Regions from separate parts of the Virgibacillus salidurans genome, predicted to be linked through region 3. Evidence: riboswitches for the same ligand, from Rfam matches in the RefSeq annotation. Region 3 holds a riboswitch; each other region holds the start of a gene.
The links. A riboswitch is a leader RNA that binds a small molecule or an ion and turns the genes downstream of it on or off. The one in region 3 is predicted to bind S-adenosylmethionine.
Positions count from the first base shown of each region.

Region 1: linked by a shared signal. The riboswitch ahead of metK (methionine adenosyltransferase) and the one ahead of KFZ58_RS14875 (sodium:solute symporter family protein) in region 3 are both predicted to bind S-adenosylmethionine.
Region 2: linked by a shared signal. The riboswitch ahead of KFZ58_RS18350 (5-methyltetrahydropteroyltriglutamate--homocysteine S-methyltransferase) and the one ahead of KFZ58_RS14875 (sodium:solute symporter family protein) in region 3 are both predicted to bind S-adenosylmethionine.

Region 1 covers NZ_CP074373.1:2,312,679-2,315,843, reverse strand. Annotated here, with positions in the region: gene pckA (phosphoenolpyruvate carboxykinase (ATP)) at 1-1,130, opposite strand, end outside; SAM riboswitch class I at 1,326-1,431, shown strand; gene metK (methionine adenosyltransferase) at 1,557-2,768, shown strand.
Region 2 covers NZ_CP074373.1:3,680,626-3,683,790, forward strand. Annotated here, with positions in the region: gene metA (homoserine O-acetyltransferase MetA) at 1-163, opposite strand, end outside; partial or broken gene KFZ58_RS18350 (5-methyltetrahydropteroyltriglutamate--homocysteine S-methyltransferase) at 222-1,335, opposite strand; SAM riboswitch class I at 1,402-1,507, opposite strand; gene KFZ58_RS18355 (D-glycero-alpha-D-manno-heptose-1,7-bisphosphate 7-phosphatase) at 1,628-2,149, opposite strand; gene KFZ58_RS18360 (pyridoxamine 5'-phosphate oxidase family protein) at 2,250-2,672, opposite strand; gene KFZ58_RS18365 (hypothetical protein) at 3,103-3,165, opposite strand, start outside.
Region 3 covers NZ_CP074373.1:2,924,095-2,927,259, reverse strand. Annotated here, with positions in the region: gene codA (cytosine deaminase) at 1-43, shown strand, start outside; gene KFZ58_RS14890 (QueT transporter family protein) at 173-658, opposite strand; PreQ1 riboswitch class I at 667-711, opposite strand; gene KFZ58_RS14885 (hypothetical protein) at 936-1,184, opposite strand; partial or broken gene KFZ58_RS14880 (zinc-binding dehydrogenase) at 1,340-1,491, shown strand; SAM riboswitch class I at 1,740-1,843, shown strand; gene KFZ58_RS14875 (sodium:solute symporter family protein) at 1,973-3,165, shown strand, end outside.

The DNA.
Region 1 (3,165 bases), 610 kb from region 3:
CCTGCCAATTTACTTGTATATCCGCTTAAAAAGTGATACATGGCTTGCTCTTTCGTTAATTTACTAATCGGCGGCAAAGTTCCGGAAGCGTCAGCTGTTAAGAAAATAATTGTATTCGGATGTCCGGCAACGCTTGGGCTTATAATATTATCAATATTGTCTAATGGATAGGCGGCACGTGTATTTTCTGTTAACGACACATCATCATAATCAGGAAGTCGTGTTTCATCATCGAGAACGACATTTTCCAGCACGGAGCCAAATCGAATCGCATTAAAAATTTGCGGCTCTTTCTTCTCGGACAGGTTGATACACTTTGCATAGCAGCCCCCCTCAATATTAAATACGCCGTTTGGACTCCATCCATGCTCATCATCACCGATTAAGCGACGGTATGGATCAGCGGATAACGTTGTCTTTCCAGTTCCCGATAGACCAAAGAATAATGCAACATCGCCTTCTGGGCCAACATTTGCCGAACAATGCATTGATAAAATATTTCGTCTCGGCAGTAAATAATTCATAACCGAAAAGATAGATTTCTTTATTTCCCCGGCATATTCCGTTCCACCGATCAAAACAACCCGCTTTTTAAACGAAATAATAATAAATGTCTCTGAATTGGTACCATCAATTGCCGGATCTGCCTTGAAATTCGGTGCTGATACTACCGTGAATTCAGGCTGGTGTGAAGCAAGTTCTTCATTTGTCGGGTTAATGAATAATTGGCGAGAAAATAAATTATGCCATGCATACTCATTAATTACTTGAATTGGAAGACGGTAAGCAGAATCCGCTCCAGCAAACCCTTTGAATTGATATAGCTCATCTTTTTCCTCTAAATACGTGAGTACTTTTTCGTAAAGCTTATTAAAGGAGGTTTCATCAATGGCTTGATTAACGGGACCCCAATCAATAAAATCCTCACAAATGTCATCCTTCACAATAAATTTATCTTTTGGTGAACGACCTGTATAGGTTCCTGTCGTTGCCCGAACAGCCCCGGTTGCAGTAAGAACACCTTCATTTTTTGATAATATATTCTCGACCAAACGAGGAACAGGTGCATTTTTAATCAGGTTTTTATGGGAAGATATATTTTTGTCTAATGCATTTTCTACCGTTTTCATATGAAATACCCGCCTTTTGATGATTTTTTAAAATATAAAATTATCATATGCATCAATTTGTAAATAGTATAACACATTATTAACATTAGTCCACACTATTTATTGGATTTTTTTCGGAAATTTTTCTTCAATCTGCTAAGCTATTAAATAGTTGACATAGAAGGCTGCTTTCGTTAAGCTAAATTGCGAACGGATCTCTTATTCAGAGTTGGTGGAGGGACAGCCCCTATGAAACCCAGCAACCATCACTACGGTGAAAAGGTGCTCACCTGATGCAAGGATATTCCTTGAACAATAAGAGCGAAAGGCTTTGGTACCCTTTCCTCAGATTGTAGGAAGGGCTTTTTTAGTTGGTACTTTGAATAATAAAATGCATAGAATAATAAACAGAGTTCCGTAACATCATTAAAGGGAGGATTTAGCCGTATGGCTGCAAATCGTCGTTTATTTACATCTGAATCCGTAACAGAAGGGCATCCGGATAAGATTTCTGATCAAATATCAGATGCTATTCTGGATGAAATATTAAAAAATGATCCGCATGCACGTGTTGCTTGTGAGACAACGGTAACCACAGGGCTTGTATTAGTATCAGGAGAAATTACGACGAGCACGTATGTGGATATTCCTGCAACTGTTCGTCAAACGATTAAAGATATAGGCTATACAAGAGCAAAATATGGATTTGATGCTGAAACATGTGCGGTATTAACCGCAATCGATGAACAATCCGCAGATATTGCAGGTGGCGTTGATCAGGCACTTGAGGCGCGTCAAGGTAAAATGAGTGATGAAGAAATTGCCTCGATTGGCGCAGGAGACCAAGGTCTTATGTTTGGCTATGCATGTGACGAAACCGAGGAACTCATGCCCCTGCCAATCTCTCTAGCCCATAAGTTATCAAAACGATTATCAGATATGAGAAAAGAAAAAGTTCTTTCCTATCTGCGCCCAGACGGGAAAACGCAAGTAACCGTTGAATACGATGAACAAGATAATCCAGTTAAAGTAGATACCATTGTTATTTCCACACAGCATCATCAGGACATTACTGGTGCACAAATTGAAAAAGATATCATTGAACATGTTATCAAACCTGTTGTGCCAGGACATCTACTGGATGAAACAACCAATTATTTTATCAATCCAACAGGGCGATTTGTTATAGGAGGTCCACAAGGAGACGCAGGTTTAACAGGCCGTAAAATTATGGTAGACACATATGGGGGGTATGCCCGTCATGGCGGAGGCGCGTTCAGCGGGAAGGATGCAACGAAAGTAGATCGTTCCGCAGCATATGCAGCTCGCTATGTGGCCAAAAATATCGTTGCAGCCGATTTAGCAAAAACGTGTGAAGTACAGCTCGCTTATGCAATAGGTGTTGCAGAGCCTGTATCCATTGCGGTCAATACATTTGGTACAGGTCACGTCAGTGAAGAAAATTTTGCAAGAGCCATTCGGGAAATATTTGATTTACGGCCTGCTGGCATCATTCGTATGCTTGATTTACAAAAGCCTATTTTCAGAAACACAGCTGCCTATGGCCATTTCGGTAGAACGGATATTAAGTTTCCATGGGAAAAAACGGATAAGGTAGCTGAATTAAAGGCATTGGCGGAAAAATTTGATAAAGTTTAGAGTTATACCATACGGCGGGATCTGCTGTATGGTATAATTTTTATGTAAGGAATTGGAAATTTTAAAAATGTTGAAAGTCACAATATAAACGCTTTTTAATTATCTTACTTTTTGGTATTCACTGATCACTCGTGCAGTACGATAATAGAAAATATACAAGGGAGATAACAAAATAATAACCGGAAGCCCTCCCAGTATAATGAATCTGTTCGTTTAGACCGCTTGGAAAAAGAAATAGAACATATTAAAAGAAATCTAGATAAAATAATGGATACGTTAGCACACAATTCATCTATCTCAAGGTTGATGTTAAGTGAAATGTTTGCACAGGTGCTGAATCCATTGAATCATGGGAAGTCTTAAAAACCGGGAGAGACACACTCCAAATCGGGAGACA
Region 2 (3,165 bases), 760 kb from region 3:
GGAGCTGTAACTCCGTCCTTTCCTTTTCCGGCATTAAATTTAAGATGATTATATTAAGTGGACGAATGTCTTGCATCCTTGCCCGATCTTCATCCATCACAAAAATTTTCTCTTGTTTTAATACTTCCGTTGCAGGCAATTCTTTCGGTATGTTTATTGGCAACTGACATCTCTCCCTCCTGCATACTTATTCTATTAACAACGTTAAAACTCGCACCTGTTTATTGCCACACTTCTTCAGAAATTTCTACAATATGGCGGATTTTATCCCATTGCTGATCTTCCGTTAAATCATTACCCTCTTCCGTTGAAGCAAATCCACATTGCGGGCTAAGACATAGGTTATCATAGGATAGATATCCAGCCGCTTCAGCAATTCGCTCTTTTACAAGGGCTTTATTTTCCAGCTCAGCAAATTTGGATGTAACTAAACCTAGAACAACATGCAGATCATCCCTGTTCACATGTTTCAGCGGTTCGAATCCACCGGAACGCCCGTCGTCAAATTCAAGAAAAAGCCCGTCAACATTCAGACCATTAAATATCGTTTCCGATGCCTTATCATACGAACCAGAACTGAAATAACGAACGGTAATTGCCCCGGCAAATATGCATGGTAACCAGAAGATCATCTGGACGATCGGCGATGGATTCATTGATAGCGCGTTTGCATAATTTTTGCAGTTCGGCAGGCTCATACCCTTCCGCGCGGAGCGATTGTTCCCCCTCTTCCGATAAAAAGGAAGCCCATGACGTGTCATCAAGCTGTAAATAGCGGCATCCCGCATCATAAAAAGCCTGAATCGCTTTTTTATAGGCATTTGTCAAATCCCTCAACAAATCCTCAATATCACCATAAACTTCATTATCAATCTCCGCCCGAACTAGGAGCATATTAGGGCTTGGAATGGTCTGCTTGGCAACATGATCCTCTCCTACTTTTCCTCGCAAAAACTTGAAATGATCTAGGAATGGATGATCTTCATTAAAATCAACGTTGCCTGTTACACGAATCGCATGGGCAGTTGTTTCAATGCCATCAAACTTCAATCCAGTGTTTGATTCGAATCCTTCCACACCACCCAAATTTTCTAGAAAGTCAAAATGCCACCATGAACGGCGAAATTCCCCGTCGGTTATCGACGTAAGTCCTGCTTCCTTCTGCTTTTCGACAAGTTTGCTTATTTCTTCATCTTCAATAGTACGAAGCTGCTGGGCGGAAATTTCTCCATTTGCATTCTGGGCTCTTGCCTGTTTAAGGCGTTCCGGTCTTAGAAAACTACCCACATGGTCTGCTTTGAATGGTGCCTTGCTATCTAATTTTGTTGTTGTCATGGTATTCCGCTCCTTTAATCAAAAAAGGCCCCTTCGATTAAGAAGAGGCACTATCATGCGATCATCTTCTTATCTTCCAAGTTTCATCAACTTGCTAGAAGTAGCACCTTGTTATAATAACAGGTTGCTGAAGCGTCACTGGGCTTAGTCCCTCAGCCTCTCTTAATAAGAATCGTTACCTGAATTATTTGAATTACTATACAAACGATAGTAGCATTTTTATAGATAAAAAGCAAGGAAGCATGGACAACCCTCACAATACTAACGACAAAGGGTAGCATGCATACGTGTGTCACCCTATCCACTGTGCAACCGAAATAAGATCTGGAAAAAACATGTCTGCATCTGCTCGTGTTTCTTTCCTATTTCCAATAAGAATGGTCCTAACACCCGCTTCCTTCCCTGCTTCAATATCCGGCTCGCGGTCCCCTACCATATAACTTTGATCTAAATCAATATCATGTTTTTCTGCAAAATCCAAAATCATTTGCGGCTTCGGCTTACGGCAGGCACAATTCGCATGTGGCTTGTGGGGGCAATAAGCGATGTCATCGATGGTTGCACCAAATGCGGCTAAATCTTTTTTCATCTTTGTATGTACTGCCTCTAAAGCAGTTTCTTGCATATAGCCAAGCCCGATCCCCCCCTGATTCGTTACAACGAAAACCTTAAATCCCAAATCATTGAACCGCCTTACAGCTTCGCCTACACCACTTAGCAAATGGAAGTCCTTTGGCTTATTTACGAATTTCACCCGATTGGTGAGTACCTCATTGATTACACCATCCCGGTCAAGAAACATGCCGATGTTCATGACATTACCTTCTTCCATATGTTACTTGCACAAATCAACGGGGAAGCACGGGGCAGCCCTTTTGCTTCCTAAAAAGCAGAAGAGCCGTCCCAGTTCATCCTTAGAATTCCAATTCCTTTGGTGCTTCTCCTTTTTTATTCATAACCCGGATGGCAGTTGGATTAATCTCCAGCAAGACAAGTTCTGGGTCCTCTGGGCCATCAAAATAAATTTTCATCGTGTCATTCCACAGCTCCTTTTTCAGTGCTTCTGAATTATTAAAGGAGACCTTCCCTTGATATTCCACATAATCATCACCAAATCCTTCACCATCGTATCCGAGCAGAATATGCGTGAAAGGATTCGCTTCAATTTCCTCCGCCTTATCCGTTTCCTTGCTCGTTAACGTATAGAGCTTCAATCCTTCATTGAAAAACGTCATGTACCTTGTATGGGGCTTATTATTCTTCACTGTTGCCATCGGGCCAACGTAGCTGCTTTTTAGAATTTTTTCAACGGTTGCTTTGATCTCAGTTTGACTCATTACTATACACTCCTTTTTGTTGCTGGTGTAAATAGTATTCCTTCTGCTCTTGAAAAATAAACATTTTCCTGACTTCAGAAATGGATGTGGCTTGGAATGTATATTACTGTAAAATAAAAAAGGTGACCGCTCTCCCTAAGGTTAGCGATTACCTCTAAATTAAATTACCCTTTCTTAATTATCCTCAATAAGTCTAGCAACATCTTCCCCGCATTTTTTGCATTTTCCTTTAAGCAATATTCCATGCTTGTCGTTATGCATGTCATAATCGACGATAGTAGTTTCCATGCAGTTGACACAAAACACATTGCTAAGAAGCTGCATCTGGATGTCCTTAGGAATTTTAGACCATTTTTGAGCAGCTTTTAAATCGGTAACTGAAATTTTTTAACCTCCTTAAAAAAGCATGTGGACAGGTTCTCCCGCCTCCTTAAGAAGCAGAAGAACCGACCCCATGCTTTTTCTCAAACCTTTCAATCAATGCAAAAATATA
Region 3 (3,165 bases):
GGAAACAAAACCAGCAGAAACGACGATGAATGTACCGTTTTAAGGGGAGGATACCTCTTTTCAAAAGGTTGCATGTGAAATGATTAAATCCTAATTTCTCGTTAAAGGGAAATTAGGATTTTTGTGTGGGGGAGCACGGAGCGCAAGAGAGCCGTCCCAGTGCTTCTTAACATCAGATAAGTTTATTAAAATGTATCCGTTTGTTTAATGCATACATAATGGGTATCCCAACAGCCATGACGACCAGTTCCCCGGCGGCTGTTGTGAGCCATGTGAATAGAAATGGCAACGCCAATGCAAGGTTGAGTTCAAATGCAATGATGAACATATTGAATGAAAATACCAATGTATTGGCAATCAGCAAGATCCATATATTTTTAATATAACGCGCCAGTACTATGATAATGGATAATGAAATAGCCGAGTGCGCAACGCCAAATATAAGATCATAAATACCTAATGGTGAAAATAATAAATTGGTTAAAGATACGCCTAAAATAATTCCGAAAAAGTATTTCTTATTAAAAACAATGAGGTGGTTAAACATCTCGGAAATACGGAACTGAACATTCGTAAATCCAAAAGGTTGAATAACTACCGAAACTGCGATATATAACGCCGCTAACACTCCGTTTATCACTAAAGTGCGTGCTTTCATTTTTAAACATCTCCTTAGTTTTTTTCCGTGGGAGGGTCTCGAACCACGTTTAACCTAGCCTATAATACCAGTGTTCATGCGCTTATACAATAGCCAATCTGTAAATGTAGTGTAAAAAATTCATATGGTAGAAAATACGTCCATTGTTTTTTCCTCATCCACCTTACGAAATTCTTTAACCATGTGGGCATAATGCGAACGGTTATATCAAATCGCTAATGATATTTACGGATCGGATACACGTAAATCTATATTAATAAAAATGTACTATCTACTATTAGCTTTGTCCACTCTCTTTATTCCTAATTGCGTATATTGAATAGGAAAGGAGAGATAAGATATGTGTTATCACGACCAATGTAAAAAGAAACACGAAGAAGATTGTAAATGTTGCTGTCACATGAAGAAAGAGCATTATCATGATTGCTGCAAAGAAAATAATAACCAATATCATGACAAATGTCAGGAAAATCGTTACGATAGTCAATGCAGAAAATCTAATTACTCCAAGAAGGAATTCTGTCATTGTTGTAACAGATATTACTAAAAATAAGCCCTCCGTTGTGGGGGCTTTGTTTTTTTGCGCCAAGGCATTTCCTCAAAATTAATATCTCCGCCTTCTCACCATTAACAATATTTGTTACCTCCCTGTTTACATATCAAATCTTTCTATAATTCATCGGATGTAAGCATATCATCGCAGTAGATCTCCATGACAGTCGCTTAGAGCTTGCCAGGGACTTAGGAACTTGGGCGCAACACATACGATTAATAGTAAAAACGAGGACGTTGTGGAGAGGGTCAAAGAAATTACCAACGGCGGAGCACATTACGGAGTGGCTTAAGAATTTAGGGTAAAGCAATGTAGCTGTATATGATGGATCGATGACAGAATGGGCAGCGGATAAAGATCTCCCTATGGAGAAAGGTTGATTTAGTGGAAGTATGGGGGAGTCCTCATGCTTTCTGTCTTTACATTCTAAAATATATGTCGCTATTATATGAATTGAGGCGAAAAGTAAAAAAACTATTGACTTAATCGCCAAAACACTGTAAATTATACACAATTACATAAACGAACTTCTTATTAAGAGAGGTGGAGGGTTATGGCCCTTTGAAGCCTCGGCAGCGGGCTCTTTGTGAGTACTGTGCCAATTCCATCAGACTGTGTCTGAAAGATAAGAAGAGGAGTCCAGATTATTCAACCCTCTTCTTATCTTTTGGAAGAGGGTTTTTATTTTTTCCAAGGGAAGAAGTTCCGTCAAAAACAAAGAAATACGATCTAAATAATAACAACAAAAGGAGCGAAACAACATGACGGAATATGGCGTATGGATTATCATTCTTGCGATTGGCTATACCTTTGCATTGATTATTGCCGGTCAATTTGCTAAACGGCGTGTAACGAAGAAAGACAGTTATTTTGTAGGCAATCGAAATTTCAATAAATGGATTGTGGCATTTTGTATAACTGGATTATTTTCTGGTTCTACATATATTTCCATTCTTGAGCTTTCGTATCTAAGCGGGATATCAGCAGTTTGGTATGGAGTTGCGGAAATGGTTCAAATTTTTATTATTGCCTTTTTAATCATTCGTTCATTTCGGAAAAAGATGCTTGTTACTGTTTCTGGCATGATTGGTGATAAATATGGACGAACAGCAAAAGGAGTTGCCGGGGCTATTACCGCCTTTGCGTTTCCCATGTGGTCGGTTGCAACTGCGATAGCATTTGCCTCTGCCATTCACGTGTTTACGGGGATATCCTTGCCTCTATCGGTGGCGTTTACCGCCATTCTGCTTTTCGTTTACCTGCAGGCTGGTGGCATGTGGTCCATCGCCTTTACGCAAACGATGAACATGGTATTATTTGCAGTAATGCTCATCATTGGTGTCACCGCCTTTTTCATAAATCCTGGGATAGACGGCCTCCGTACACTTGCTGTAGAAAGACCGGCTATGTTTGATTTTGGTAGTGTCGGATTGCAGGTTATTGTCGTTTGGTTTGGAACTTTCCTGGTAAACGTCATTCTTGCACAGGCCGCTTTTCAGATGGCACTTTCTTCACGAACACCTGAAGAAGGGCAAAAAGGCTTAATCATGGCTGGATTCATGGCTGTTCCATTCATCGTTGGTGGTGTTTTATTTGGGATTGCTGCTAGCATCATTGTTCCAAATGCACAAACCGGGCTCATTGCGGTTCCTCAGTATTTAATGGAAGTTCTTCCTGCACCGCTTGTAGGTCTGTTTTTCTTAGGCGTATGGGCATGCGCGCTGGGATGGGGAGGTCCGTGCCAATTTTCCGGAGCGACCAGTCTCGGTCGTGATGTCGGCAGTGCACTAAAGCCAGCTGCAACGGAGAATCAGCTGATCAAATATACAAAAATTTCCTTGCTGCTTTTAACAGGTTTAATGATTGTATTTGGCTTAATGCGGACAGAGCAATCCGCTTGGTGGAATGTACTTGCTTGGACCATTCGAAACAGTGCAACATTCGCTCCAGTCGT